2 regions of the Companilactobacillus sp. genome follow, and region 2 is predicted to be linked to the other one. Evidence: riboswitches for the same ligand, from Rfam matches in the RefSeq annotation. Region 2 holds a riboswitch; the other holds the start of a gene.
What was found. Region 2 has a riboswitch for lysine ahead of LKF16_RS05525 (amino acid permease). Riboswitches for the same ligand answer to the same signal wherever they lie in the genome.
Positions count from the first base shown of each region.

Region 1: it holds a riboswitch for lysine, as region 2 does, so the genes downstream of both, lysA (diaminopimelate decarboxylase) here and LKF16_RS05525 (amino acid permease) in region 2, are expected to answer to the same signal.

Region 1 is NZ_JAKVLR010000001.1:1,775-16,993, forward strand. Features, by position in the region: rRNA gene LKF16_RS00005 (23S ribosomal RNA) at 1-1,250, shown strand, start outside; rRNA gene rrf (5S ribosomal RNA) at 1,326-1,442, shown strand; tRNA gene LKF16_RS00015 (tRNA-Asn) at 1,454-1,526, shown strand; tRNA gene LKF16_RS00020 (tRNA-Ser) at 1,542-1,632, shown strand; gene dapF (diaminopimelate epimerase) at 1,830-2,807, opposite strand; gene LKF16_RS00030 (aspartate kinase) at 2,810-4,183, opposite strand; lysine riboswitch at 4,347-4,528, shown strand; gene lysA (diaminopimelate decarboxylase) at 4,633-5,934, shown strand; gene dapD (2,3,4,5-tetrahydropyridine-2,6-dicarboxylate N-acetyltransferase) at 5,952-6,656, shown strand; gene LKF16_RS00045 (N-acetyldiaminopimelate deacetylase) at 6,659-7,807, shown strand; gene dapA (4-hydroxy-tetrahydrodipicolinate synthase) at 7,819-8,706, shown strand; gene dapB (4-hydroxy-tetrahydrodipicolinate reductase) at 8,703-9,479, shown strand; gene LKF16_RS00060 (aminotransferase class I/II-fold pyridoxal phosphate-dependent enzyme) at 9,497-10,699, shown strand; gene LKF16_RS00065 (aminotransferase class I/II-fold pyridoxal phosphate-dependent enzyme) at 10,719-11,903, shown strand; gene LKF16_RS00070 (aminotransferase class I/II-fold pyridoxal phosphate-dependent enzyme) at 11,943-13,139, shown strand; gene LKF16_RS00075 (aspartate-semialdehyde dehydrogenase) at 13,170-14,234, shown strand; gene LKF16_RS00080 (hypothetical protein) at 14,340-15,050, shown strand; gene LKF16_RS00085 (heavy metal translocating P-type ATPase) at 15,164-15,219, shown strand, end outside.
Region 2 is NZ_JAKVLR010000001.1:1,109,128-1,124,346, reverse strand. Features, by position in the region: gene LKF16_RS05550 (WxL domain-containing protein) at 1-199, shown strand, start outside; gene LKF16_RS05545 (DUF3324 domain-containing protein) at 298-1,392, shown strand; gene LKF16_RS05540 (WxL protein peptidoglycan domain-containing protein) at 1,402-2,382, shown strand; gene LKF16_RS05535 (DUF916 domain-containing protein) at 2,384-3,406, shown strand; gene LKF16_RS05530 (helix-turn-helix domain-containing protein) at 3,585-5,057, opposite strand; lysine riboswitch at 5,206-5,378, shown strand; gene LKF16_RS05525 (amino acid permease) at 5,467-6,912, shown strand; gene serS (serine--tRNA ligase) at 7,189-8,478, shown strand; tRNA gene LKF16_RS05515 (tRNA-Thr) at 8,538-8,610, shown strand; gene LKF16_RS05510 (hypothetical protein) at 8,756-8,929, opposite strand; gene LKF16_RS05505 (FAD-dependent oxidoreductase) at 9,553-10,911, shown strand; gene LKF16_RS05500 (YfhO family protein) at 11,133-13,670, shown strand; gene glpK (glycerol kinase GlpK) at 13,873-15,219, shown strand, end outside.

The sequences.
Region 1 (15,219 bases), 1.1 Mb from region 2:
TCGAGGAGAGAATCCTAAGGTCAGCGAGTGAACTCTCGTTAAGGAACTCGGCAAAATGACCCCGTAACTTCGGGAGAAGGGGTGCTGGTGTAACAGCCAGCCGCAGTGAATAGGCCCAAACAACTGTTTATCAAAAACACAGGTCTATGCTAAATCGTAAGATGACGTATATGGGCTGACGCCTGCCCGGTGCTGGAAGGTTAAGAGGATCAGTTAGCTTATGCGAAGCTGAGAATTGAAGCCCCAGTAAACGGCGGCCGTAACTATAACGGTCCTAAGGTAGCGAAATTCCTTGTCGGGTAAGTTCCGACCCGCACGAAAGGCGTAATGATTTGGGCACTGTCTCAACGAGAGACTCGGTGAAATTATAATACCCGTGAAGATGCGGGTTACCCGCGACAGGACGGAAAGACCCCATGGAGCTTTACTGTAGCTTGATATTGAGTTTTTGTGTGACATGTACAGGATAGGTAGGAGCCATTGAATTCGGAACGCTAGTTTCGAAGGAGGCGTTGGTGGGATACTACCCTTGTTATATGAAGGCTCTAACCTACACCAATAATCGTGGTGAGGGACAGTGTCTGGTGGGCAGTTTGACTGGGGCGGTCGCCTCCTAAAAAGTAACGGAGGCGCTCAAAGGTTCGCTCAGAATGGTTGGAAATCATTCGCAGAGTGTAAACGTATAAGCGAGCTTGACTGCGAGACTGACAAGTCGAGCAGGGACGAAAGTCGGAGTTAGTGATCCGGTGGTACCGAATGGAAGGGCCATCGCTCAACGGATAAAAGCTACCCTGGGGATAACAGGCTTATCTCCCCCAAGAGTTCACATCGACGGGGAGGTTTGGCACCTCGATGTCGGCTCATCGCATCCTGGGGCTGTAGTCGGTCCCAAGGGTTGGGCTGTTCGCCCATTAAAGCGGTACGCGAGCTGGGTTCAGAACGTCGTGAGACAGTTCGGTCCCTATCCGTCGCGGGCGTAGGAAATTTGAGAGGAGCTGTCCTTAGTACGAGAGGACCGGGATGGACATACCTCTGGTGTACCAGTTGTTCTGCCAAGAGCATCGCTGGGTAGCTACGTATGGACGGGATAAACGCTGAAAGCATCTAAGTGTGAAGCCCCCCTCGAGATGAGATTTCCCATTCCGTTAAGGAAGTAAGATCCGTTAAAGAATATGACGTAGATAGGCTGCGGGTGGAAGAGTAGTGATACTTGGAGCTGAGCAGTACTAATAGATCGAGGACTTAACCGCAGTCAGCAGTAAGTAAGAGTTTGTTTAATCATTATAATTAATATCTAGTTTTGAAGGTACGAGGGAACACCAAAGTGTGGTGGCGATAGCAAGAAGGATACACCTGTTCCCATGCCGAACACAGAAGTTAAGCTTCTTCACGCCGAAAGTAGTTGGTGGGAAACTACCCGCGAGGATAGGTAGTTGCCACGCTTGGTTTTAATTCCGGTTTAGCTCAGTTGGTAGAGCACCTGACTGTTAATCAGGTTGTCGTCAGTTCGAGTCTGACAACCGGAGTTTTTTTTTATTTCTGGAGAATTGTCCGAGTGGTTGAAGGAGCATGATTGGAAATCATGTATACGGGTATTAACCTGTATCGTGGGTTCGAACCCCACATTCTCCGTTACAGAAATATTTAAAACATCAGAAACTATTCCCAAAAGAAGCCCGTTAATTAAGTTTAACGAGCTTCTTTTGTGTTTATGGTAAAGATGTAACTGTATGATTATTCATTGTTCTTATAGAAGGTTAGTATGCTTAAATTATGGTAGTAAAAAAGGTTCGATCCAACTGATTTAATTCAGTGGACCGAACCTTTTTTTATTTTACAAAAGCATCTACAAATGCTTGATACTTGGCTTCTTCTCCGGTTGACTTGATGTCAAACTTATCAAAATCTAACTTATGAAAATCAGCTTCGGATATATCAAGTGTATCTGTAAAAGTAGCATTTCCAATTAAATGAATATTGGCTTCTTCCTTAGTGTTTTCAAGTGTAACGTGAGTTTTTACCATTCCGCCTGGGTTATATACTGAGATATCTTTCGTCTCATCAAAATCATTCGGATGGAGCATTGCAAATGCTAGACTAGTTGCTGACATACCTGTACCGCAAGCATTGGTAAAGCCAACACCACGCTCGTAGGTTTGAACGAACAATTTGTTCTTACCTAGAATCTCAGCAAAACTCACATTTACGCCTTCAGGGAAGTATTCATTAGGTGAGTTAAGGTATTTACCTAATTGTCCTAATTCCTTCTCGTTGATCTTATCAAGGAAACTTATCAAATGTGGATTGGGAACCGCAATTGAGGTAAATGTTTGAGCAGGTAAAAATTCTGGAACTTTTTCATTGATCATTTCTGACATATTCTGGTAAGAGAAAGGTAAGTCTTTAGCTGCAAAAGAAATGGGTTTGATCTGAACGCTAAATGCTGGAACGCCATCAGCCAAATCTGCTGATTTCTTTACTTCTAAGTCTGCACCAATTGTCTGAATATTAAAGTCAGTCTCGTTGAATTTTTCAGAGAGATAGCGACTAACTGTTCTTAAGCCGTTGCCACACATCTTAGCTTCGCTGCCGTCAGCATTGATCACTCGCATTTGAGCTAATGCATTGTCGGTTGCGTCATTTACCACGAGAACTCCATCTGCTCCGTTTAAAATGTTATTTTTGGGATCACAGAGTTTAATACCAAGCTTACTGAGTTCTTCATCAGTTAGTTGTTGATTTAGTTGTGTTTGGTCGAAGATAAAAAATTGATTTTCAGAACCGTGTACCTTGAGTAATTGAACCATTGTTATACCTCATCATCGTCATTATTGAAGAATGTATCGTAGATATGGCGAACCGCTTTATCGGCATCTTTTAATCTGGTACCGATCATGATCGAAATTCTGGAAGCACCTTGGTTGATCATATGAATGGCAATATTGTTTTGCGTTAATGAATCAATGATCTTACCCATAGTATCAACAGTATGGGCGATACCTTCACCGACAACCATAATGATTGCGTAATCATCGATCCATTCCATATAGTCAGGATTAAGCGTTTCTTTAATATCATTGCATAAATTCTTTATTGTTGTCTTAGATAATTTACTCCTATCGAAGATAATTGTTAAGTCATCGATACCGGAAGGCATATGTTCATATGAAATTCCATAACGATAAAAGATCTTTAAGAGTTGTAAAGTGAAGCCAACTTCTTTATTTAGCAAGTAACGGTGTAAATAAAGCGCTGAAAAACGTTTAGAACTTGCAATACCTGTAATTGGATTGGCAGGATTGAATAAGAATTGTTCAGGAACAATCAGAGTACCAGGTGCACTAGGGTTGTTAGTGTTTTTAACATTGACTGGCACTTGTCCTTGGACTGCTGGGATAATTGCTTCATCTTGAAAGACTGAGAATCCTGCATAAGATAATTCTCGCATTTCACGATAAGACATCTTTTGAATAGCAACTGGGTCTTTGACAACGTGATTGTTTGCTACGTAAATCGCATCAACATCAGTAAAGTTTTCGTAGAGATCAGCCTTGAATCCACGACTGAGAATTGCACCTGTGATATCTGATCCACCACGTGTAAAGGTATAGATGGAACCATTTTCGCTGTATCCAAAAAATCCTGGAAAGACAATACGTTCATCGCCGAATTTATATTTGCTGAGATTCAAATAAGTATCTTCTAGTACGTCAGCATTGTTAGGTTCTCCGCCCACTAAAAATCCAGCGTCTTTAGGATCGAGAAATTTAGCTTTGATTCCTTCACTGTTTAAAACTGCAGCTAATAAAATTGCATTGAGATATTCGCCATGAGCCTTAAATGCTGCCATGAGGTGATCATCATCTGAAAACTTAGTAGTAGCAAGCGAGTCTAATTTTTGTTTTATTGAATCAATGGTACTATCATCTAACTCGAAATAGTCGCTGATCTCTGCGTATCGAGATAGGATATCATTAACGATATCGCTATATTCTTTTTTATCTAAAACTGCTTCTGCATATTTAATCAATAGATCAGTTACTTTGACGTCACCATCGAATCTTTTTCCAGGAGCAGAAGTTACAACGACCTTTCTATCTGAATCGTCATCAATAATACTTACGACCTTATTAAATTGCTCCCCAGTGGCGAGAGAACTGCCACCAAACTTAACTACTTTCACAAAAATCACCTCAAGATTAATTTAGAAAATTAATATGTTTTTAATAAAACTTTAGCAGTTTTATGCATTAAATCAAGTAAATACTTTTAAAAGTTAGAAAACCGAGTGTTTTTAGTGATTTACACTTGACGAATTATTAGACTTGTTATAATGTTTAAATCAACAAATGAATAGAGGTTGCAACTGACATTAGTACGCAAGGGAGTTCCTGTATGAACTGAGAACTTGTTTAAAGGGGATGTTGCCGAAGCGCTAGGCTATGCAGAACTTAGTGCGCTGGGACGTGTTAACAAGAGGATACGGACTGTCGTAGCAAAAATGTCGGCTACGGTGCGCTTACGACAATTATGATGCAGAATAAATTAACGATTCTTGGATCTCTTTGTTTAATGTAAGCAAAGGGATCTTTTTTTATCCCTTTATTCAAAAATGAAAGGTAGATTAAATTTATGATCAGTAGTGAATTGAATTCAGATAGTAATGGGCATTTGATTCTTGGGGGAGTTGATTCAGTTGAATTAGCCCACAAATACGGAACTCCATTAGTAGTTTACGATGTTGAACAGATCCGCAAGACTATCGGTCAATTTAAACAAAGCTTTGAAGATAGTGGAGTCAAGTATGAAATTAGTTATGCCAGCAAAGCTTTCGCTACCGTTGCTATGTATCAAGTTTTGAAACAGGAAGAGCTGCATACAGACGTTGTTTCAGGTGGAGAACTTTATACAGCCTTACAAGCTGGTTTTCCTGCAAATAAAATCAGCTTTCATGGCAACAACAAATCGAGACAAGAATTGGAAATGGCAGTCGATAATCATATCGGCGTGATCATTTTAGATAATTTTTATGAAATCAAACTTTTGAAAGAAATTTTGGAAGAAAAAGATACTAACATCAATGTTATGTTAAGACTGACACCAGGAATTTCAGCTCATACACATGAGTACATTCAAACTGGTCAAGTTGATAGTAAATTTGGATTTGACGTTCAATCTGATCAACATAAAGAAGCTTTGGAACAAGTTTTAGCAATTCCTCAGATGAACTTGATAGGTATTCATGCACATATCGGATCACAAATTTTTGGAGTGGATGGTTTCACCGCTTTAGCAAAAAAATTAGTTGATATCTCAGCTGATTTTAAAAATGAATATGATTACACTCCGCAAATCTTAAATCTTGGTGGCGGGTTCGGAATCAGCTACACTGACGAAGATGAGCCAATTGGTGCAAACGTATTTATTGATAAGATTATTTCCACTATAAAGGAAGAAACTAAATCAAAGAGTTTAGATTTTCCTGAGATCTGGATCGAACCTGGTCGTTCCATTGTAGGACCTGCCGGCTTTAACCTATACACGGTTGGCTCAAGAAAAGATATTCCTGGTCTTTTATCATACGTTAATGTTGACGGTGGTATGGGAGACAATATCAGACCAGCTTTATACCAAGCCAAATATGAGGCTGTCGTTGCCAATAAGATGAATGCTGATATTGAAGAAGAAGACCACATCGCTGGTAAGTATTGCGAGTCCGGAGATATTTTGATCGACCGCCAAGCTTTACCAAAGGTAGAGCCAGGGGATGTCATCGCAATGCTAGATACTGGAGCCTACGGATATTCAATGGCTTCGAATTATAATCGCAATCCTCGTCCGGCAGTAGTATTTGTTGAAAATGGCAAGGATAAATTAGTTGTAAAACGTGAATCATATGAAGATTTAGTTAGATTAGATCAAAGCTACATTTAAAAAGTGGAGGAATTACAATGAGCAAGATGAATGCAGAAGAAATTATTAATTTTATTGGTAACTCAAAAAAACAAACACCTGTTAAGGCTTATATCAAAGGAGATATTTCGAAATTAGATATTCCAGAATCTGTTCAAGATTTTTCGACCGATTCATTTGGAATGTTGTTCGGTGACTACAAAGAAATTGAACCTTTGTTAAAAAATTCAGCAGTTGAAGATTATTACTTAGAAACTTCGGCTCAAAACTCAGCTGTTCCTTTATTGGATATCAAACATATCAATGCCAGAATCGAACCTGGTGCAATCATTCGTGATCAAGTTGAAATCGGCGATAATGCAGTTGTGATGATGGGCGCAGTTATTAATATCGGTGCTGAAATCGGTAAGGGTACCATGATCGACATGGGTGCTGTTTTGGGTGGACGAGCAATCGTCGGTGAAAATTCTCATATCGGTGCAAATTCAGTCCTAGCCGGTGTGATCGAACCTGCTTCAGCCGATCCAGTAAGAATTGGCAATAACGTCACAGTAGGAGCAAATGCAGTTGTACTTGAAGGTGTTCAAGTTGGCGATAATGCAGTTGTTGGTGCGGGTGCTGTTGTAACTAAAGATGTTGCTGCTAACGAAGTTGTGGTTGGAGTTCCTGCTAAAGTTATTAAAACAAAGGATCAAAAGACCACTGACAAAACGCACATTGAAGATACATTGAGGAAATTATAATTATGAGTTTATCTGCAGAAGAGTTAATCAACATTCGTCGAGACTTACACAAGATTCCCGAATTAGCATTAAAAGAAACTGAAACGCATGAATATTTAAAAAATAAAATAAGTGAATTTCCACAAGACTTTTTACAAATTCATGAATTTAAAGAACTGCCAACGGCACTCTTTGTTCATATTGATGGTAGCAATCCTAAACGTACAATTGGATATCGTGCTGATATGGATGCTTTACCAGTAACCGAAACTAACGATTTGTATTATCGTTCAGTTCATCCTGGCGTAATGCATGCTTGCGGCCACGACTTGCATATGACAGTTGCTTTAGGATTGATCAGTTATTTCGCGGAAAATCAACCAACTGATAACTTAGTGTTTTTCTTCCAACCTGCTGAAGAGGCCGAAAGTGGCGGAAAACAAGCTTATGATCTCGGATTATTCTCAGGTGATTTGAAACCTGATGAATTTTATGGATTGCATGATAATGCCGATCTAGGAACGGGAATTATCGGTTGTCGAAATGGCACGCTCTTTGCTGGAACTACAGAAGTTAACGTGACGATCCATGGAATGAGTGGCCATGCAGCTTATCCACATAAAGCTAATGATGCGGTTGTTATTGCAGCTAGTTTTATCGAACAAGTGCAAACTGTTATTTCCAGAAGTATCGACCCAGTTAAATGTGGGGTCATTACTTTTGGTAAGCTTCAAGCTGGAACGATCAGAAACGTCATTGCCGGTAAGGCAAGAATCGAAGGAACCATCAGAGGTTTAACGCAAGATATGATTGAATACATCCGTCAACGTGTATTGGATATTGCAAAGGGCATTGAAGTATCATTCAATTGCCGGATCGATGTTGAATACAATCAGGGTGGCTATTATCCAGTTGAAAATAATCCTGAATTAACTAAGAATTTTATTGATTATATGCAAAAAGCTGACAATGTTAAATTTCAAGAAACTGAACCTGCAATGACTGGTGAAGATTTCGGATATTTACTATCGAAGATTCCCGGAACAATGTTTTGGCTCGGAGTTGCTAGTCCAGGTGCTTTGCATTCTGTCGACTTTTTACCACATGAAGAAGCAATTATTGATGGCGTAGAAGCCTTTAAAGGATTTTTAAATTATCGAATGAGTATGTAAAGGAGAATATTATGTTTGAAAATGCAGATTTAATAACAGCTATTATTACTCCGTTTAATGACGAAGGAACCGAAATCAATTATCAAGCATTGGAAAAGTTGACCAATCATTTGTTGGATACTGGAACCAAAGGTTTTGTCATTGGTGGTACTACTGGTGAAACTCCAACCTTAACTGAAGAAGAAAAGTTAACGCTTTATACTAGATTTGCTGAAATTGTTGACGGACGTGTTCCAATTATCGCTGGAGCAGGCAGCAACAACACCCAAGGGACAATTGATTTCGTCCAAAAATTATCGAAGATCAATGGTATCGATATGGCGTTAGTAGTTGTTCCTTATTACAACAAGCCTAATCAAAGAGGGATGAAGGCTCACTTTGAAGCTGTTGCTGATGCTACAGATATGCCAATTGTGATCTATAACATTCCTGGCCGTACAGGAGTTTTGATGGAAAAGGAAACAGTTGTTGAATTGTCCAAGTATCCGCACATTGATGGCGTAAAGCAATGCAATACCATGGCAGATCTTCAATATATCGTTGAAAATACTTCAGACGACTTCTTGGTATACAGCGGTGAGGATGCTCAAGCATTATTTGCTAAGGTTATCGGCGCTAACGGCGTGATTTCGGTTGCATCGCATCTATTTGGCAAGGAAATGTCAGAAATGTTTTCTAAGCTAGAAAATGGCGATTATAAAGGTGCCGGAGCATTACAAAGATTTCTAACACCTAAGATGGCAGCATGCTTCATGTATCCATCTCCATCACCAATCAAGGCCGTTTTGAATGACCAAGGTTATAATGTGGGTGTTACACGTTTGCCAATCGTTCCATTGAACGATTCTGAAAAGGCAAAGTTGTACAACGCATTAGATTTAGAGGAGGCAAAGTCGTGATAAAAGCAATCGTTTCAGGATTTACAGGTTCCATGGGTCAAAAAGTTTTGGCCATGATCAACGGGGAGAATGACCTACAATTAGTCGGAGCATTTAACCCAATCGTCAAAAGTCTTGATCCATCAGACTATTACTTGGACAGTTCAGTCAAAGTATTTAATGATTTGTCGCAAATTGATATTGATGCCGATATTTGGATCGATTTCAGTATTCCAACGGCAGTTTTTGAAAATACGAAGTTTGCAATTGAACATGGTATTCGTCCAGTCATTGGTACTAGTGGTATGAGTGAAGATCAAATTGCTGAATTAAAATCATTAGCTGATAGTAAAAAAGTTGGTGGCATTATTGCCTCCAACTTTGGGGTATCTGCAGTCTTGATGATGAAATTTGCCCAAGTTGCTGCTAAGTATTTTGATCATTCAGAGATCATGGAATATCATCACGAAGATAAATTGGATGCACCATCTGGTACAGCCATGAATACAGCCAAACTTATCTATGATGTTCAAGGAAAAGATCAAGACAATAATCCAAACGAGCAAGATAAAATTGGTGCTCGTGGTGGCGACTATCATGGAATCAAGATTCATGCAGTCCGATTACCTGGATTTATTGCTGATGAAGAAGTTATCTTTGGCGGAGCGGGTGAAACACTCACGATTAAACAGAGTACTACCGATCGTGCTTCATTTATGAAGGGCGTCCGGATAGCCATCACTGAAGTCATGAAACGTGACGAATTAATCGTTGGCTTAGAAAAAATCATTTAATAAGCGGGTGAAGCCACATGCCAGAACTAGCAAAGAGTTTACAAAATGTTGAGAATAAATTTTTAAAAACAATCGGGAACAACAAGATCAGGCTTTTTAATGAAGAGTTTTCCAAATATCCTGGGACAATTAAATTAGTTGTCGGCGAACCGGATTTTAATACACCTGAACATGTTAAAAAGGCTGCCGAGAAAAGTATTGAGGATAACTATTCACACTATTCTCCTCAAAAGGGGTTCGATGGACTGAGAAAAGCCATCAGCAATTATTTAAGTTCTCGCTATGATCTAACTTATGATCCGGAATCTGAAATCATCGTTACTGTTGGAGCAACCGAGGCAATTTATGTTTCTGTTGCATCAATAATTAACGTTGGCGACAAGGTGATCATTCCGACGCCGGCCTTTTCATTTTATGCTTCAACTGTTAAAGCTTTGGGAGGAATCCCGATTGAAGTTGATGTTACAGACAATGACTTTAAATTAAGCAGTCAAAAGTTACAGAAAGTAATTGCTGATGAAGGCGAAGATACGATCAAGGCAATTATCTTAAACTTTCCAAGCAACCCTACTGGCGTGGCTTATGATAAGTCTGAAATTGAGGAACTTGCTAAAGTTGTTTCAGGCAAGGGGATTTACGTCATCTGCGACGAAATTTATAGCGAGTTAGTTTATGACGTCAAGCATGTGTCATTTGCTAATGTTTTGCCTGAACAAACGATTTTGATCAATGGCGTTTCTAAATCTCATTCCATGACAGGTTATCGAATTGGCTACATTGCGGCTCCGGCAGCTTTTGTAGCTGAAGCTGATAAGTTGCATGCATTTACTACCACAGCAGCTTCTAACCCAGCTCAATTTGGAGCTCAAGAAGCTTTGGAGAATGGGTTAGATGATCCAATCGAAACTCGCAAAGTCTATAAACAAAGACGAGATTATTTGGTTAAAGAATTAAATGAGATCGGTTATAAAACATTGAATCCACAAGGCGCTTTTTACGTCTTTCCTAGAATTCCGAAAGAATTTGGGCTGGACTCAGAAAGTTTTGCCAGAAAATTAGCAAAAGATGCTCGCGTGGGAGTAATTCCTGGTAGTATTTTTGGTAAGGGTGGAGATAATTATTTTAGAATTTCATATGCCGTTCCACTTGATGACTTAAAAGAGGCTGTGAAGAGAATCAAAAAATTTACTGAAGACTTTGAGAAGGAATCAGTTAATTAATTATTGAGGGGTGACAGAGATGCCAGAATTATCGAAGAGTGTTGCAAATATTGAAAATAAATTAGTTAAACCAATCGGGGATGACAAAATTCTGATGTTCAATTCAGAAATTGCCGGAATTCCTGGAATTGTTAAACTTACCTTAGGGGAACCAGATTTTAATGTACCTGATCACGTTAAAGATGCTGCAGTAAAGAGTATTGAAGACAACGAATCACATTACACACCACAAAAAGGTATTCCTGGTTTGAGAAAAGCCATCAGCAATTACCTTGCTAAAGATTATGATGTTCACTATGATCCTGAAACTGAAGTAATTGTAACAATCGGTGCTACAGAAGCTATTTATACTTCTCTATACACGATCATTAATCCTGGCGATAAGATCTTGATCCCAACACCAGCTTTTTCAATCTATATGGATGACGTTAAGATCCTTGGTGGTACACCTATTGAAGTGGATACTTCAAAAGACGATTTCAAGTTAACTCCTGAACATCTGAAAGAAGTTTTGGCTAACGAAGGTAAAGGCGCTAAAGCAGTTATCATCAACTATCCATGTAATCCAACCGGCGTTGTTTATACTAAGGCTGAAGTTGAAGCTTTAGCAGACGCCATTAGAGATACACCGCTGCTAGTTATTTCAGATGAAATTTATAGTCAATTAGTTTACGGTGAAAAACATACTTCATTTGCTAGCGTATTGCCTGGTCAAACTATCTTGATCAATGGTTTATCGAAGTCCCATGCCATGACAGGATATCGGATTGGTTATATTGCTGCTCCAAAGCAATTTGTTGATGAAGCTGCAAAAGTGCATTCATTTACTGTTACTTGTCCTTCAAATCCAGCTCAATATGCTGCTCAAGAAGCATTAGCAAATGGTTTGGATGATCCTATCGAAATGCGTAAAGTTTATCAAGAACGTCGTGATTATATCGTGGCTGAATTGAATAAATTGGGCTACGAAACTGTCGAACCTGACGGTGCATTCTATGTCTTCCCTAAGATCCCTGCTAAATTCAATTTATCTTCAGACACATTCTGTCGTCGTCTGGCTAAAGAAGCACTAGTTGGGGTTGTCCCTGGCGATGCCTTCGGTGACGCTGGTGAAGGTTTCTTCAGAATTTCATATGCAACCTCAATGGATAATATTAAAGAAGGTATCAAACGCCTCGCTAAATTTACTGAATCATTATCATAATTTATACAAGAAAAATTTTTTAATAGGAGATACAATTACATGCCAAAGTTAGACCCAACCGTAAAAAACGTTGTAAACGAAACAATTGCCCCAATGGGTATTTCACAGATTAGATACTTTGCCCAAAAATTTGCTAAGATTCCTGGGTTGATCAAGTTGACCTTAGGAGAACCTGATTTCAATGTTCCAGAACACGTCAAACAAGCTGCCATCAAGAGTATTGAAGACAACGATTCGCACTATTCTGCACAAAGAGGAACCTTAGGATTACGTAAAGCTATTTCTGGATATCTGAATAAACGTTTCGACGTTAACTATGACCCAGAATCAGAAATTATTGTCACGATTGGTGGAACTGAGGCAATTTTCGTTTCATTAGCTGCAATCATTAACCCTGGCGACAAGGTTATTGTCCCAACACCTACATTTGCACTTTATATTCCAATCATCAAAGTACTTGGCGGAATTCCTGTTCAAGTTGACACTACACCAGATGGCTTCCAATTAACTGGTAAGAAGCTCCAAGAAGTTATCGACCGTGAGGGTGAAGATAAGGTCAAAGCTATGATTTTGAACTTCCCTGGAAATCCAACTGGATTTGAATACAGTAAGGATCAACTACAAGAGATCGTCGATGTGATCAAAGACAAGTCAATGTACATCATTACTGATGAGATTTATGCTGAATTAACCTATGGTGTAAAACATACTTCAATGACACAACTACTACCTGGAAAAACTATTTTAGTTAATGGTTTGTCAAAATCACATGCTATGACAGGATACAGAATTGGTTATGTTGCTGCACCTGCAGACTTCGTTGAAAATGCCGGAAAGATGCATGCCTATACTGTTACATGTCCATCAAACCCAGCTCAATACGCCGCTCAAGAAGCATTAACTAATGGTATCGATGACCCACTAGAAATGAGAGATATTTATCAAAAACGTCGTGATTATATCGTGGCTCAATTAAACGATATTGGTTATAAGACAATCATGCCACAAGGTGCTTTTTATACATTCTCAGAAATTCCAGCCGAATTTGGACTAAGTTCAGTTGAATTTGCTGAAAAATTAGCCGAAGAAGGTAAAGTCGGCGTTACTCCAGGCGTTGCCTTTGGCGAGGGTGGCGAAGGTCACTTCAGAATGTCTTATGCATCATCAATGGAAGATATCGAAGAAGCTATGAAACGTCTTCGTGTATTCACAGAAAACTTAAAAGCAGAAGTCTAAGACAAAAGTATAAATAAGGGATGAAAAAATATGAGTGAAGGTTTTGAGGTCGCAATATTAGGTGCTACTGGCGCCGTGGGAACACGTTTAATACAACAATTGGAACAATCAACTATTCCAGTATCAAAGATCAGATTATTGGCATCAAGTCGTTCAGCTGGTAAGACTCTTCAATTCAAGGGTCAAGATGTCACAGTTGAAGAAGCTAAGCCAGAATCATTTGAAGGAGTCGATATCGTTTTAGCATCAGCTGGTGGTAGCGTATCAAAGAAATTATTGCCAGAAGCTGTTAAGCGTGGTGCTGTCTGTGTCGACAATACTAGTGCATTTAGAATGGAACCAGATGTTCCGCTAGTAGTTCCAGAAGTTAATGAAAAAGCTTTGTACAAGCATCATGGAATCATTGCCAATCCAAATTGTTCAACGATTCAAATGATGGTTGCACTTGAACCAATCCGTAAGGAATTTGGTTTGAAGCAAATTATCGTTTCAACTTATCAAGCTGCATCAGGTGCTGGTCAATCAGCACTTAACGAATTAAAGGAACAAGCTCAAGAATTTCTTGATGGCAAGGATATGGAAGCTAATATTTTCCCAACAAAGGGTGATAAGAAGCATTATCCATTAGCATTTAACTTGTTGCCACAAATTGATGTTCTAGAGGACAATCTCTATTCTCATGAAGAGTGGAAGATGATCCACGAAACTAAGAAGATCATGTTAGATGACATGGATTCTCCTGATATCAAGGTCACGGCTACTTGTGTTCGTGTACCTGTTCCAATTAGTCATGGTGAGTCAATCTGGATCGATACTGTTGATCACGAAAATGCATCAGTTGACAAAATCAGAGAAGCTGTTGCTAACTTCCCAGGCGCTGTTCTGGAAGATGATCCTGCAAACCAAATTTATCCACAACCAATCAATGCGACAGGCAAGCGTGAAACATTTGTTGGACGTATTCGTCCTGACCTTGAAAACAAAGGTGCATTCAATCTTTGGGTAGTTTCAGATAACTTACTTAAAGGTGCAGCTTGGAATACTGTTCAAATCGCAGAACGCTTAGTTGCCGACGATTTAGTTCATGTAAATTAATACCACTTAAAAAATCGACTAACTCTATTTTGAGGATTAGTCGATTTTTTGAATTAGATTGATATAATGATGTCAGTAATTAAAATTTTTTTGTCGAGGGATGTTATGAGCAGTTCAGAATATTTTGAGATTCAAGAAGTTGATAGTTTCGGAAATGATAATCGCATGGACCCATACATGGCTATGGACCTTGAATTCACATTTGGCGTGATGGATACCGAAGAAAACTATGAAACTTTTCGTAAGCAATATGATAAATTAGATGATAAACGTTTTAAACGGATGATTTCTGACTCAGTCACAGTACCAATGAAGTCATTAGGAATGGATCCATGGTTTGATGATTACTTTTTAACCGTTAAGGATCAAATGACTTTGGATAACTTTAAGCAAAACGTTGACCAAGTGTTGAATTCACCATATGATGCTCCAACAAAATTAGTCGGTGAACAATTAATGGTTGCAATCGTTGAAGGCCTTCCAAGCGTCGGTCATGATGAATTTTTACAGACGAAAAACGCCATGGCACAATCTTCAGCCGATAAAGTATATCGCGTTTATGGAGTAGGGACAGTTGGCTTTAATTTCAGTGATTACGATATTGCATTGCAAGTAGCAGAAGCAATGTATAAAAAGGCTAGCGTGAAGTTAAACGACATCGTTCCAGAAATGAAAATCGAATCTAGCATGTTATTAGATTATCCATTGCATATTGTGACTTATGATCGTAATAAAGATGGAGATTATGAAGCAATCACGCCGATTCAAAAATTGGTTCCTAAAAAGGATCCTAGTGAGATCAAAGATTATAAGTAAATTGACAACCCAGATGGGTTGTTTTTTTGTTTTATCTATTGTTATTCACTTTAGCCCTTTCATAAAAATTATAATATGCTAATCTTAAATTAAAGAGAGGGGAGGGGCTTTTTATGAACTCTAATAGAATCAAACTTTATGGTACTTTGACTATTGGTGTGATTGCGTT
Region 2 (15,219 bases):
AGATGCATCATTATTTGTGCCTCAAAAAGCTAGCCTTGATCAGGATAAGAAAAATACATTAGGTATTTATAAAGGTGTTATAACATGGACATTAGCAACAGGTGCTGGTATAACCGGTAATGAAAATCCTGTAGAACCAGATACAAGTTCTGATCAACAACAAGGTCAAACACCAAACCAAACTACCCCTAAGGCTTAATTTTTTAATATAAACAAAATTGTACGTTAAAAGCCACTACTTTCTAGTAGTGGCTTTTAATTGCAAATGACACTTATGAAATTAAATGGAGGAATCAAATGAAGTTTATTTTGAAAAGTACAATATTCATATTATCTTTGATAATCGCGTCATTTTTTACAATGCAATTGAACTCAGCATATGCAGGAACATCTGGCGACTATACACTTAAACCGGTAGAAAGTGAAAACTCAAAAGTTAATGTAGATGGAGGGTTTTATTCCGTAAAGGGAAATCCAGGTGAAATTGTTGAGATAAAAGTTGCCGTTTATAATTTTGAAAAAGATGAACGTCAGTTTCTTATTCAGGGTAATACTGCCTATACCAACAGTGATGGGCAACCTGGCTATGATTTAACTAAAGTAACAGATCCAAATTTAAAAATACAATTACGTGATTTGTTTTCAAATAATAAAAAAATCGTGAATATTCCTGGAAATTCAAATGCCGTTGTTACATTAAAGCTTAAGATTCCGTCAGAGAAATACATTGGATATTTAATGGGGGGAGTAAATGTTGTTCCATACAACGAAAAAGCAAAGGGTACTGTTACTGAAAACGGTACATTAATTAAAAATAAATTCAGTTATTCCCTCCCTATTCAGTTAATTCAAACTGGGGCTAATACAGAAGATGTCAACTATAAAATAAATTCAGTCAAGCCACAGATCATTGATGGGTCATCAGGTAAACAAATAGGGGTTGCTGCAAGAGTCTCTAATACGAATAATGCGTATATACCTGGACTTTCTTCAAATGCTGTTATTACCAAATATGGGAATAAAAAATTTAAAATGACTGCATCCAGAGATAACCAATCAATTGCACCAACTTCTCACTATAATTACATGGTTAGTTGGGGTAAAGAAAGATTACAAGCAGGTAAATATCACATCAAATTAACATACTCTGGTAATGGTGTCAGAACTTGGGTTCTTGATAAGGACTTCGTGATCACTGATGCTCAAGCTGCTAAGTATAACAATTTAGCTGGTATTAAACCTAATTACCTCTGGCTCTGGATCTTATTAGCTATTCTTCTATTAGCATTGATTCTTGGTCTTGGTATTTACATGGGTAAGAGAAATAACAAGGACAATGGTAACAACAATCAATTGAGTTCAAATTCAAGAAGACGTCGTCGTCGCCGTTAATTATTGAAGATGATAAGTAGAAAACTTGCTGCTGCTTTAATTGCGGTCTTTAGTTTGATTATGATATTTAGTCTGAATATTCAGGATGTCAAAGCGGATATTCGCAGTGTTTCTGTAACTCCGCTGGTAGATGATTCGCAAGACCCAGATCGGTTCGATATTTCTGGTGAACCTGGCGATCAGAAGGAACTTCATCTTTCTGTGACTAACTTTGGACTGGAAACCCTAGATTTACGAGTTCAACCGACTAATGCAACTACTAGTCCTGAAGGGAAACTAGACTTCAGCGACAAAGTTGTTGCAGGAGATTATGGACTAAAATATGCCTTTGCCGATATGACTAAAGGTAAGACTATTCGGCTGGAAAAAAATGAGACTAAGGATCTGACTTTTAAAGTAACGTTACCCGACAAACAATTGTATGGGACTATCATTGGTGGCCTAGATGTTTACGACATCAAACACCCCAATGATGGGCATTCTGGAGTTGGCGTGTATTTTGATACGATACCTGCCGATGATAATCACAAGATCAAATTTCAAGGTATTACCCCAGAGGTTCATAATCAGCAACCTTATTTGATGGTCAACTTGGCCAACTATCAGGCTGCTACGATGAAGAATATGATCGTCCAAGTAAAAATCAAAAAGAACAATTGGTGGAATAAATTAGGTATCGACAACCATACGGATGTTGCTGATGTTAATTTTTCAAAAATTGCTCCCAATTCTCGGATCCCGATTGAATTTAATCAAAAGCAGACTCCTATTCAACCTGGTGAATATCTAGTTGAGGGGACTGCGAAAAATGGCCGAGATACTTGGAGATTTAAAGAAAACGTTCATGTGGAAGCTAAGGCTGCCGACATGGTCAACCAAGCTTCGAAAAATCTAATTTACGACAAAACTGGTTTGTATGTCAGCATCATTGGTATATTAGCCGCGGTGATCGTACTAGTGTTTTGGGGTATTGCGTATCAAAGGAGATAATATGAAAAAATGTTCGATCTGGTTATCGCTGTTCTTCGGATTGTTGACGATGATGTTCGTCAATCAGACCTCTCTTGCAGCTGATGACAATAATAAATCTTATTCGGTGCAAGCTATTTTGCCGGATAATCAGTTAAATAAAGATGTGTCTTATTATGACTTGCAAGTCACACCGAAGAAATCACAAACGCTTGATCTAGTGATTTTTAATACTGGTAGTAAACCAATCGAAGTCGAGACCGAGATCAATAATGCCTATACAACTGATAGTGCTACGATTGGTTACGATAAATTTTCTGCTAAGACTTACAAGAGCGACAATCCATCGTTGTCATCATTAGTTGAAGGCAAGCGTAAGAAAACTGTTACGATTGATGCAAATTCAAGTAAGAAAGTTTCATTTATTGTAAATTCTCCCAAAAAAGATTTTTCAGGGATTATTCTTGGTGGCGTTACTACAACTGCCATCGTGAATGATTCTAAATCAGATAAAATTGACGTTGCTAATCAGATTCGTTACGTCAAAGGTGTCGTGCTGCACTCAAAGCCTGATCAAGTTGATCCAAATATGAATTTGGAAAGTGCTGCTCCACGAGCAATCAATGAAGCAGTTGGGCTAGGTTATTCGTTGAACAATTTAGCTCCGATCAATATCAATGAAGTTTCTGTTAAGGCTGTTATCAGCCATAAGGGAATGAAAGATATCAACTATAGTGCGGACAATCTCCAAATTGCTCCGGATTCTAAATTCAATTATTTCATTCCGATTAAGCATTTAAAGCCTGGTATTTATACGACTAAACTTACTTTTACTAGTAAGTCTGGCTATACCAAGACTTTCAATAACAAACTTCAAGTTTCTCAAGGTAAAATCGACGCCTTAAATGAATCTTCTCAAGAAACTACTTCAAGTAAGACTTTGATCATGTGGATTGCTGGATTGTTTGGCGTGTTAGTTGTTGCATTGTGGGTATTCATGTATATGACTGGTAAGAGAATCGGATTTAAAAAGAAAGATAAGTAATAATTGTTACTTAAATAAACTACGAAAAAATTGCATCCTATTTTTTAGGATGCAATTTTTTGTGTATTTAGAATTTTTTAGATGGAATCGCCAAGGTTTGTTAGCAAAGCTAACAAAGCCTTGCCGTAAGGGAGACTACGCACTTTCTGTGCTAGTCTCCCTAAAAAAACAGACACTATTAAATTTCCAAGTGTCTGTCCTGATCTTTCTCTTTGTTATGTTTGAGCTTTGCTACATATATATTGTAGAGTCTGAGCAATAAGTAAATATAGTCGGTTCTCAGCGAATTCAAGTTCCATGGGATCACGATCAAGTCGTCTGGATATTTGTCTCTGCCTTCGTAGTCAGGGAAAACGTCTAGCGTAGTCATGAGTATGTCGACATTTTTGTAGGCACTGCTTGGCATGACCTTGATGTATTCCATGCTCTCTAACGTGTGCAATAAGTAGCCCTTTACTGGGTTACCGGCATCGGTCAAAAGCTTAACATGGAGAATGTCCTCGTCTCTTACGCCGCTGATTTGATTGATCATTCCCTTGTACAGGTCGTGAGCAATACTTTCAGTTGAATTTCTGATTGGACCAAATTTTTCTTCGTCAACGTTTGAGAAAAATTCATAAATACTGTCAAAAACCGATGAGACCGTTTCGTATTCAGAGGGATCTCTGGTATACGAACCTAATTTGATGTGAGCTTCATGTCCCATAATATAGTAGAAACAAATGTCGGACACTACGTCGCTCCGCAAGATGTCTGCCTCAGGGGAGTTTAAATCAATGTGGAAGTTATCCTTATATTTACGTTTCATGAATTTCAGGAACTTGTCCGTCAATTCGTTAAATTCAGGATCAACCAAATTTGATAAGTTGGGTGCGTCTGGTTCAATGAATTCCGTTGGAATAAAGAAGAAATCTTTAAAGGTATTGATGAATTTGTTTTCGTTGTCTAATTTATCCATTGGGATCAACGAATAATCTTCACGCGTGATCAATTCTTTACCTAAAATTTTTCCTTGGAAGACTTCATCGTAGCCGTCCATGTTGTTTAGGTAGTAATGTTTGATCAAACGAATTCTTGAAATACCTAATAAAATTTCTAATTGATACTTGGCAGCGGGATTATAAACTGGATTGTCATCACGTTCAACGATCTTTTGAATCGTATCTTGCTGAATCAGTTTAAAAGGCCACTCTAAACCATGGTACGTGTACCAATAGACAAAATAGGCTAAACAACGGATGTTTTTTTCGTCACCTTTAAGTTCTAATGTGGCGTTTGATATTTTTAAACCGAAGTTCTTCAATAACTTTCGAAAATTCGTCATTCTTCTATTTAACGTAGATTTGCTCGTAAAATGTGAATTACTGAAATTTTCAAAAGTCGGATTTGCATTAGTAAATCCATAATTGAAGGCTTGGAAAACGATGGAATTTTTGAATAAGAATAACCTGTAGTTATCGATGGAAATTCTATCAAAATTAATCGATTCGATTTTTGATGATTTTTGGTCTGCTCCAGGATCTAGATCAAAGATATCATCAAGCAAAGCTTGAAAAATATTATATGTTTTTTGATACGTAAATCCCAGCCCGTTCCCGATGGAGCTGAGATTGATCTCAGCTTTTGGGAGGGATTTGATTATAGTTAACATCTGATATTTCTCTACATCCTGTTTGCCTAGAAAAACCGTTTCGAGCATACACAATCACCCCCGGATGCGTTCTATATATAAAATTTATTGTAACATTTTATTACGGCCAGTACTTGCAGGTAAGCTAACTTTTCTTTATAATGTTTTACATGCAGATAGAGGCGCGTTAATTATCAGTAGTGTTCTGGAGCTCGTAGCAAGCTTTGAAGGAACATGAAAGGAATTGACGCCGAAATTACTTTGTCCCTACAGCAAAGTGATTGGGTCGTTACTCAATAGGTAACGGACTGTCGCACGTTGGTGCGTTGAGCTATTGATCATTTGGATAACAATTCAATCCTTATTATCAGTTGTTCTTTTTCTGATAGTAAGGTTTTTTTTGTATCCAAAGTAGAATAGGGGAAAGAAAATGGAAAATACAGATGTAAACCGGTCGCTGAAGACTCGCCATTTGTCCATGATTGCGCTTGGTGGCTCAATCGGAACTGGACTTTTTGTTGCTAGTGGTTCGTCGATCTCAACTGCCGGACCTGGTGGTGCCTTAATTGCCTACGTTGCAATTGGTATCATGGTTTATTTCTTAATGACCAGTTTAGGCGAAATGGCAACTTACATGCCCGTCACTGGTTCATTTGCTACATATGCAACAAAGTTCATTGATCCTGCCTTAGGATTTGCCTTAGGTTGGAACTATTGGTTCAACTGGGCGATCACGTTGGCGGTCGATCTTTCGACGATCTCGATCGTTATCAAGTATTGGTTCCCGACCTGGGATTCGTGGAAGATCAGTCTGACGTTCTTGGTAGTATTGTTCGTTATCAATATCGTCTCAGTTGGATCCTTTGGTGAAACTGAATATTGGTTAGCATCAATTAAAGTTACCGCGGTTATCGTATTCTTAATTGTGGGTATTCTTAGCATCTTGGGTGTTTTAGGAAATCAACACTTCGTTGGTTTGACTAACTTCACCTACAAGAAGGCACCTTTTGTTGGAGGCGTCCCCGCTATTCTGAGTGTATTCGTTGTCGCTGGATTCTCCTTCCAGGGTACTGAGTTGATCGGTATCACGGCAGGGGAGTCAGCTACTCCTGAAAAAAGTATTCCTAAGGCTATCAAACAAGTCTTCTGGAGAATTCTTTTGTTCTACATTCTATCAATTGCAGTTATTGGCGCTTTGATTCCTTATACAAGTCCTAACTTGCTTGGTTCTGGAGCTACAGATATTGCCATCAGTCCCTTCACAATAGTTTTTAATAAAGTGGGTATTCCACTTGCCGCCGGAATTATGAATGCAGTTATTTTGACATCAGTCGTATCAGCTGCTAATTCTGGCTTATATGCTGCCAGCCGGATGCTCTGGTCAATGAGTAAACAAAATATGGCTCCTAAGGCTTTTGAAAGAACTAATGGTCACGGAGTTCCTTTGTTCTCACTGATCTTAACAGCGGTTGTTGGTGCAATTGCATTGTTCACTAGTTTATATGGCAATCAATTTTACCAATTGCTAGTGGCTGCGAGTGGTCTGACCGGATTCATCGCCTGGTTGGGGATCGCCTTTTCACATTATCGCTTTAGAAGAGCGTATAATGTCCACGGCTACAGCTTGGACGATTTAAAATATAAAGCTAAGTGGTTCCCACTAGGTCCAATCCTGGCTATCGTTTTAGGAATTGTTATCATCATTGGACAAGATGTCCGTTCATTGGTTGATTTTAACGTTGTGAAATTGTTAGTCAGTTATTCAGGATTAATCCTGCTTTTCTTATGTTGGATCTATTATAAGGTCAGACATAAAACTAAATTTATTAAGCTTGAAGATATCGATCTAGAAGCTGCTAAAAGACATAAATACTAATTATTGAAAATTAGGTCAATTTAAACTAATATATAGATAAATACAGATGAGCTAATAAGGTACCTACTGATGAATTTTTCAGAGAAACGGTGGTTGGTGCGAACCGTTAAAATTCTTATTCCAGTATCTTGGCTAACGGGCAATGCCGTTCGGTTGGATTCGATAAAATCCCTCAAGAGCAGTGTACAACTGTACGCTGAAACTGGGTGGTACCGCGAATGACCGATTCGTCCCTTTTTGGGACGTGTCGGTCTTTTTTTATGAAGGAGGAAAAATATGTTAGACATCAAATTGATCAGAAATAAACCAGATTGGGCTAAGAAAAAGTTAGCCGGTCGTGGCATTAAGCCTGAAGAAATCGACGAATTGTTGCAATACGATAAAGATCGTCGTGAATATCTAGTAAAGACTGAAACTCTCAAAGAAAAGAGAAACACTGTTTCTCAACAAATTTCTCAAAAGAAGCGTAATAAAGAAAACGCTGATCAAGAAATTGCTGATATGCAACAAGTTGGTACCGACATTAAAGATTTAGATGCTAAACTTCAAGAAATTGAAGATAAGATGAATTACATCTTAGTTCGTTTACCAAACTGGCCAGATGATTCTGTTCCTGTTGGCCCTGACGAAAGTTACAACGTTGAAGACCGCAAGTGGGGTACTATTCCTACAGAAGGTTTCAAACCAAGACATCACTGGGATATCGGTGAAGAATTAGGCATCCTTGATTTTGACCAAGCTGCCAAAGTTTCTGGTAGCCGTTTCGTCTACTACATCGGTATGGGTGCACGTCTGGAACGTGCCGTTTATAACTTCATGCTCGATGAACACCAAAAAGATGGCTATACAGAAGTTATACCACCATATTTGGTAAATAACGAGGCTATGTTTGGAACTAGTCAATTCCCTAAGTTTACCAAGGATGTTTATACAGTTATGGTCGATGAAAATCCATTGACATTGATCCCAACAGCTGAAGTTCCTTTGACGAACTACTTTGCTGGAAAGATCTTGAACGAAGAAGACCTTCCTAAGTACGTAACTGCTTTGACACCTTGCTTCCGTTCAGAAGCTGGTAGTGCAGGTCGTGATACTCGTGGACTTATCAGAATGCACCAATTCAACAAGGTTGAAATGGTCAAAGTATGTAAGCCAGAAAACTCATTTGATGAGTTAGAGAAGTTAACCGCAAACGCAGAAAACATCTTGCAAAAATTAAACTTGGCATACCACGTAATTACATTATCAAGTGGCGACGCAAGTTTTTCATCAACTAAGACTTACGACCTTGAAGTTTGGCTTCCAGCTCAAGATAAGTATCGTGAAGTATCAAGTTGTTCAAACTGTCTAGACTTCCAAGCACGTCGTGCCCACATCCGTTATCGTGACGAAAACGGCAAAGCTCAATTCGTTCACACACTTAATGGATCAGGTTTGGCTGTTGGTCGTGTGGTCGCTGCTATTTTGGAAAACTACCAAAATGAAGATGGTTCAGTTACAATTCCTGACGTCTTAGTACCATACATGAATGGCGTTACTAAAATTACTAAAGAGAATGCAATCTAGCTTGAATAAATCTCTCTAGATTGATAGAATTTAATAGTTCCGTTTGGAACTATTAATATGCCAGTTTAGCTCAGTTGGTAGAGCATCGGTATCGTAAACCGGCGGTCACAGGTTCAAATCCTGCAACTGGCAGATATAGAAGTCACCTTAGGGTGGCTTTTTTTTGTTGCCGATTTTTTCAAATGTAACTGAACGGGACTTTAATGGATCCGTTTATTTTCCAAAAAAACCAAAAATGAGTTCACAGCATAAGTGGGAACTCATTTTTTACAGAATTTTAGTGTTTGGCTAATTTATGTTTGCAGTGGCCATGGTGACAGTGATGACACTTGTGATCATGGTGCTTATCTTCAATTTTTAATAATTTTGCCAACAGTTTAATTTGAAATACGAACCCCACAACGGTAAACATCAATTGTAAAACCAGCAGCAACTTCAGTTGTTTCTTCATCACATACACCTCGCATCTTTAATTACCTATATACTAATATATTTTTAATGTAAACGCCATCATATTTGAAAGGTTTTTGAATAAATCCGGACAAATCAGCGCAAAAAAAAATAAGCTTGCCCGAGGAAAGCAAACTCATTTTTTACTGAGATGATGTCATACAATAATCGAACTCGTCAAAGTGATAAGGTAGCGGATTTTGAAGAGCCATAGCTTGTCAAAAAGAGGGATTTTATATTATGTTCGTTCTGTTTCATAAGCCCAATGATATCAAACACAACGATATATTTTTTAGATAGAATTTATAGGAATGATACTGGTTGATCGATTATTGGTTGAGGGGGAGACACCATCCCGTAAAGTGGTAAAGAGGATGGATACCACATTAGATTTTTTAGGTTAAATAATGGGGGGGAGTCTTCAAAATGTTCATTCCGTAATTCCTTATCACAAACATAGTATAGGACCAGATTATGCAAACTTTTATTCAATTTTGATAAGAAATTTTATATAAAAGTAATGTATAATATTATATTCCAATAATGTATTGAAAACGTTTAATTTTTGGTATATTATGCTATATATAATAATTAAACATTTCACAAAGAATAGAAGGTAGCATTATGAAAGTAAGTATTATTGGTTGTACCCACGCAGGAACATTCACTGCAATGAACATTTTAAAAGAGCATCCTGATTGGGAAGTTGACGTATTTGAACGCAACGACAACTTGTCATTCTTATCTTGTGGTATTGCGCTTTGGGTGAGTGATAGAGTATCTGATCCTAACAAGATGTTTTACGCTAGCCCTGACGATTTGGCTAAGTCAGGTGCCACAATGTATATGAAGCATGATGTTACAAATATTGATTTTGACAACAAGACCTTGACTGCTAAAAATCTTGAAACTGGTGAAAGTTTTTCACAATCTTACGATAAATTAGTTTTGACTACAGGTTCAGCACCTATTATTCCAAATATTCCTGGAATACATTCTGATCGAGTACATTTGTGCAAAAATTGGAATAATGCCAACGAATTACGTCAAAATTCTGACAAAATTAAGAGTGCTATCGTTATCGGTGCCGGCTATATCGGTGCAGAATTAGCTGAAGGATACGCTCACTTAGGTAAGAAGACTACTTTGATCGATGCCTTGCCTGATGTTTTGGCAAAGAACTTTGATTTGAACATGTCAAAAGTTGCTGAAAAAGATTACTTAGATAATGGTGTAACTTTAGGTTTAGGCGAAAAGGTTGAATCATTCATAGACAACGATGATGGTACAGTCACTGTTAAAACTGATAAGAACTCATACACAGCTGATATTGCGGTTGCCTGCATTGGTTTCCGTCCTAACACTGACATGTACAAAGACCATTTCAAGACTTTACCAAATGGTGCTTTGATCGTTGATGAATACATGCACACAAGTATGCCAGATGTATTCTCAGCTGGAGATGCTGCATCAGTTCACTACAATCCAACTAATGACGATCAATACATTCCGTTAGCAACTAATGCGGTACGTCAAGGAATTTTAGTAGCAAAAAATATCGAAAAGAATACAATGAAATATATGGGAACACAGTCAAGTTCAGCGGTTGAACTATTCGGCAGATCATACGCCGCTAGTGGTTTAACAGCCGGACATGCTAAAGTGTTAGGTAAGAAGGTTGAGTCAGTTACTCTAGAAGATAACTATCGTCCAGAGTTCATGCTTACAACAACACCAGTTTTAATGAACCTAGTTTGGGATCCTGAGACTAGAGTCGTTTTAGGTGGAGCTTTGACAAGTATGTACGACATTGCTCAATCAGCTAATTTATTATCAGTCGCAATTCAAAAGAAAATGACAATTGACGAATTATCAATGGTAGATTTCTTGTTCCAACCTAACTTTGATAAGCCAGTCAATTACGTAAGTGCCTTGGCAGGGGCAGCTGTTGAGAAAGCTGACTCAAAGGTAGCAGCAGATTAGTTCTGTGCATTGAGTAGCGAAGATTTTCGCCAACCACCAAGACAGAAATTCTCAACAGCAGCATGAGTACTCAAAAGCCAGTTAGACCGAAACAGAAGTCTAACTGGCTTTTTCTTTGCAAATAATTAAAAATGTTCGTCACTGTTTTTTTGTTTATGGAGAATTTTATTAAATCTGGTTTACAATGATATTACATAAGTTGTTTCGGAGGAATAATATTAATGCGCAAAAATCGCTGGCTATACTATCTCGGGGCGTTCGTCATCAATTTAGCCATCATTTCATTGATCTTTTGGAGTTCAGGACTAGTACCATTTGGGGATAATAACTTCTTGAGCAGTGATCTGGGGACTCAATACATCGATTTTTTGACGGAATTACGACGCCAATTAGTCAACAATAATCTTCATCTATATTTATTCAGTCAATCATTAGGTGATAATTTCTTTCCTATAATTAGTTATTATTTGTTATCGCCATTTAATATCTTGTTAGTTTTATTTAAGAGCAACACCGTACCAGTGGCTGCTGATATTTTGATCATGCTCAAGATTTCAGCTATGGGTGTCACTATGGCACTGTTCTTAAGTAAATACTTTAAAAAAATCGCACCTACCAATTATATTTTTACCATCGCTTATAGTTTTTGCGGATTCGTTGCATCGTATTTTTACGACCTGATGTGGCTCGATGCTTTGATCATGTTGCCGCTAGTTGCCATTGGAATCATCAAGCTGATCGATGAGAACAAGATCTGGCCATATTATTTGTCGCTATTATTCGCAATCATTTTTAATTACTACCTTGGATACATGCTCTGCTTTTTCTCGATTGCTTTCTTTATTTATCTTTGGATGGACCGTCAACTATTCAAGTCGGAAAATCGACTACGAATTTTTATCAATTATGCGATCACCTCGCTATTAGCGGGTCTGAGTTCGGCGGTAGTGTTGCTGCCAACCTTTGCCGGCATGCTCAATACTGGAAAAAGTTCATTTGACGTTACCAACTATTTGCCATCGTTTAGATTCGGTTTTGAAGCCTTCACTCAACTAGGGGTCGGCGGAAATACCTTTGTTCAAAGACTGCATCATGGACCATCAGTCTTCATGACTTCGATTGTCTTGATACTTTTGCTGAGCTATTTTTTCAGTGCCAAGATCTTGCAAAAAGACAAGAACAATTCAGCTACGTTGATTGGGATTTTATTAGTCAGCATGATGGTCACGACCTTTAATACCATCTGGCACATGTTCCAAAATCCGGCTGGATTCCCATTCAGAAATAGTTTTATCTTCACTTTCGTCTGTATCTTCATTGCCTACAAGGCGTTTGACGAAGGCGTATTTAGGGACCGAACTGCGCTGATCAAAGCAACTTCAACGGCCGGTATTTTGATTTGCATTGGCTATACGACGCTGTGGTTGATTCCAAAATTGATTGAGGAAATGAACTTTGAAACGCCTGATAATACTACTAACGGCTATTATTTTTGGATCTCGATCACATGTATTATTATTTCTGGATTGTTGCTTTATCTATTCGGAAAAAATCGTAAATATCAATTCTTGCTGATATTAATGGTAGCTTTTGAAGTTGGTGCCAACTTTAATTCAGTTATGGCAACAGCCGATTTTGGTAGTCAAAAGATTTATAGCAAGCAATACAACGCTGAGGCAACTGCCTTGTCCAATGCTAAAAAAATCAGCGACTATGGACATCGGATAATCGTCTCTAAGTCAGGTATCAATGCTGCCTTTCCAGAACAGTACAATAATTACAACGATCCAATGCTTTTTGACATCAATGGGTTGAGTCTCTATAGCTCGACTTTGAATCAACAAACGATGATGACCTTAAACGATTTGGGATATTTCAGTAAAAACGTTCGTCGAATCAGTAGTTCTGGCGGGACCGAGTTGACCAACGCCTTATTCGGGATCAACTACAACATTCGCCAAGAGGGCAAGAAGTATCACATCATCGATAACTACGATGCTCCAACGATGGCATTCTTAGTCAGTCCGGATATTTATAACTTCCAAATGGAACCTTTAAAGGCTTTGGACAATCAAAATCGTCTGTGGCAATCGCTGACTGGAACTAACACCGAATTTTTAAAGAATGCTCAGATCAATTCGATGAATCAGACAAAGCACAAAAAGAAAAAGACTTACAATTACAACTTAACTACGACTGCTGATGGCGTCTTATATTTCTATGTTTCGCCGATCGATTATAATCATTCGAAAATCTACGTTAATGGTAAAAAAATCAGCACCTCGCAGGTTATGGTCGAAAATCAAGCAGTCATGGAATTAGGCAAATTTGCTGAAGGAAAATCCATTAAAGTGAAAATTTCCACGACAACTCCATTGGGGATGAATCCTGAATATTTCAGAACCCTTGATGCAGAGCCGTTTTTACAATCGAAAAAAGTTTTCAAACAAAATTCTCTGAAAATTACATCTGATCTTAAACACGACAACCTCAAAGGGACTGTAGATGCAGCCTCTGATAGTCCATTGTTCATCAGTGTTCCTTACGACAAGGGCTGGCAAGCCTATGACAACGGCAAAAAGGTCAAGATAAACAAAGTCGTTGGTAACTTAATGGCGATCGATTTGAAATCTGGACATCACCGAATTGAACTGAAATACGTGGTCCCAGGACTGAAAATAGGCTGGATTGTCTCGCTGATTTCGGTCATATTGTTTGTAATTTTCCAAGTTTATGTAAAGTTTCGTGAAAAAAGTTAAGGAATTTTAACGTTACTGCTTTCACAAACTCAAAAAATATCAATCGGTAACACTTGTGATTCCCTAGGTTTAGCTGATTTTGTGAATAGCTAACAATTGTTGTTTTGTGAAAATAACAAAAATTGTATTTACAAAATAGTTTCCTTGCTGTAATCTTATATTTGAAAAAGCGCTTACATAAAATTGGATTGAGGTGTACGGAATGACAGAAAAGTATATTATGTCGATTGATGAAGGTACTACTAGTACTCGAGCAATCATTTTTGACAAGAAAGGGCATAAAATAGCTGATGCTCAACGTGAATTCACGCAGCATTTTCCAGAACCAGGTTGGGTTGAACACGATGCCAATGAAATTTGGAACGCGGTTCAATCAACAATTGCGAATGTTTTCATTGAATCAGGTATCAAACCTGATCAAATCGCTGGTATCGGTATTACTAACCAACGTGAAACTACCGTGGTTTGGGATAAGGTAACTGGTCTTCCTATTTACAACGCGATTGTTTGGCAATCACGTCAAACTAGCGACATTGCTAACAAACTGAAGGCTGGCGGATACGAAGATATGATCCATGAAAAGACCGGATTATTGATCGATCCATATTTCTCAGCTACTAAGATTCGTTGGATCCTTGACCATGTCGATGGAGCTCAAGAGCGTGCTGAAAAAGGCGAATTGCTCTTTGGAACAATTGACACATGGCTACTTTGGAAGCTAACTGGTGGCGCAGTTCACGTAACTGACTACTCTAATGCCAGTCGTACGATGCTATTTAATATCAAAGATCTCAAATGGGATGACGATATTCTGAAACTTTTGAATATTCCAAAGGAAATGCTTCCTGAGGCACGTCCAAATTCAGAAGTTTACGGAAAGACTAAGGATTACCACTTCTATGGTTCAGAAGTACCTGTTTCAGGTATGGTTGGTGACCAACAAGCTGCATTGTTTGGTCAAATGGCGTTCGAACCAGGTATGGTCAAGAATACATACGGTACTGGTGCTTTCATCGTTATGAATACTGGTGAAAAGCCTCAATTATCAGAAAATAATCTTTTAACAACTATCGGATACGGAATCAATGGCAAAGTTCATTATGCCATTGAAGGTTCAATTTTCGTTGCTGGTTCAGCAATCCAATGGTTACGTGATGCTATGAAGTTAGTTGACTCAGCTCCAGACTCAGAAGCAGCAGCTTTATCATCTAAGAATGATGATGAAGTTTATGTTGTACCTGCATTTACTGGTTTAGGTGCTCCTTATTGGGATTCTGATGCTCGTGGTGCTGTCTTTGGACTAACTCGTGGTACAACTCGTGAAGATTTCATCAAAGCAACGCTTCAATCATTGGCATATCAATCACGTGACGTTATCGAAACTATGCACAAAGATACCGGCATTGATATTCCAACATTGAAAGTCGACGGTGGTGCCGCTAAGAACAAATATCTACTACAATTCCAAGCAGACATCTTAGACACTCCAGTTCAACGTGCTAAAGATCTTGAAACTACCGCATTGGGTGCAGCATTCTTAGCTGGACTC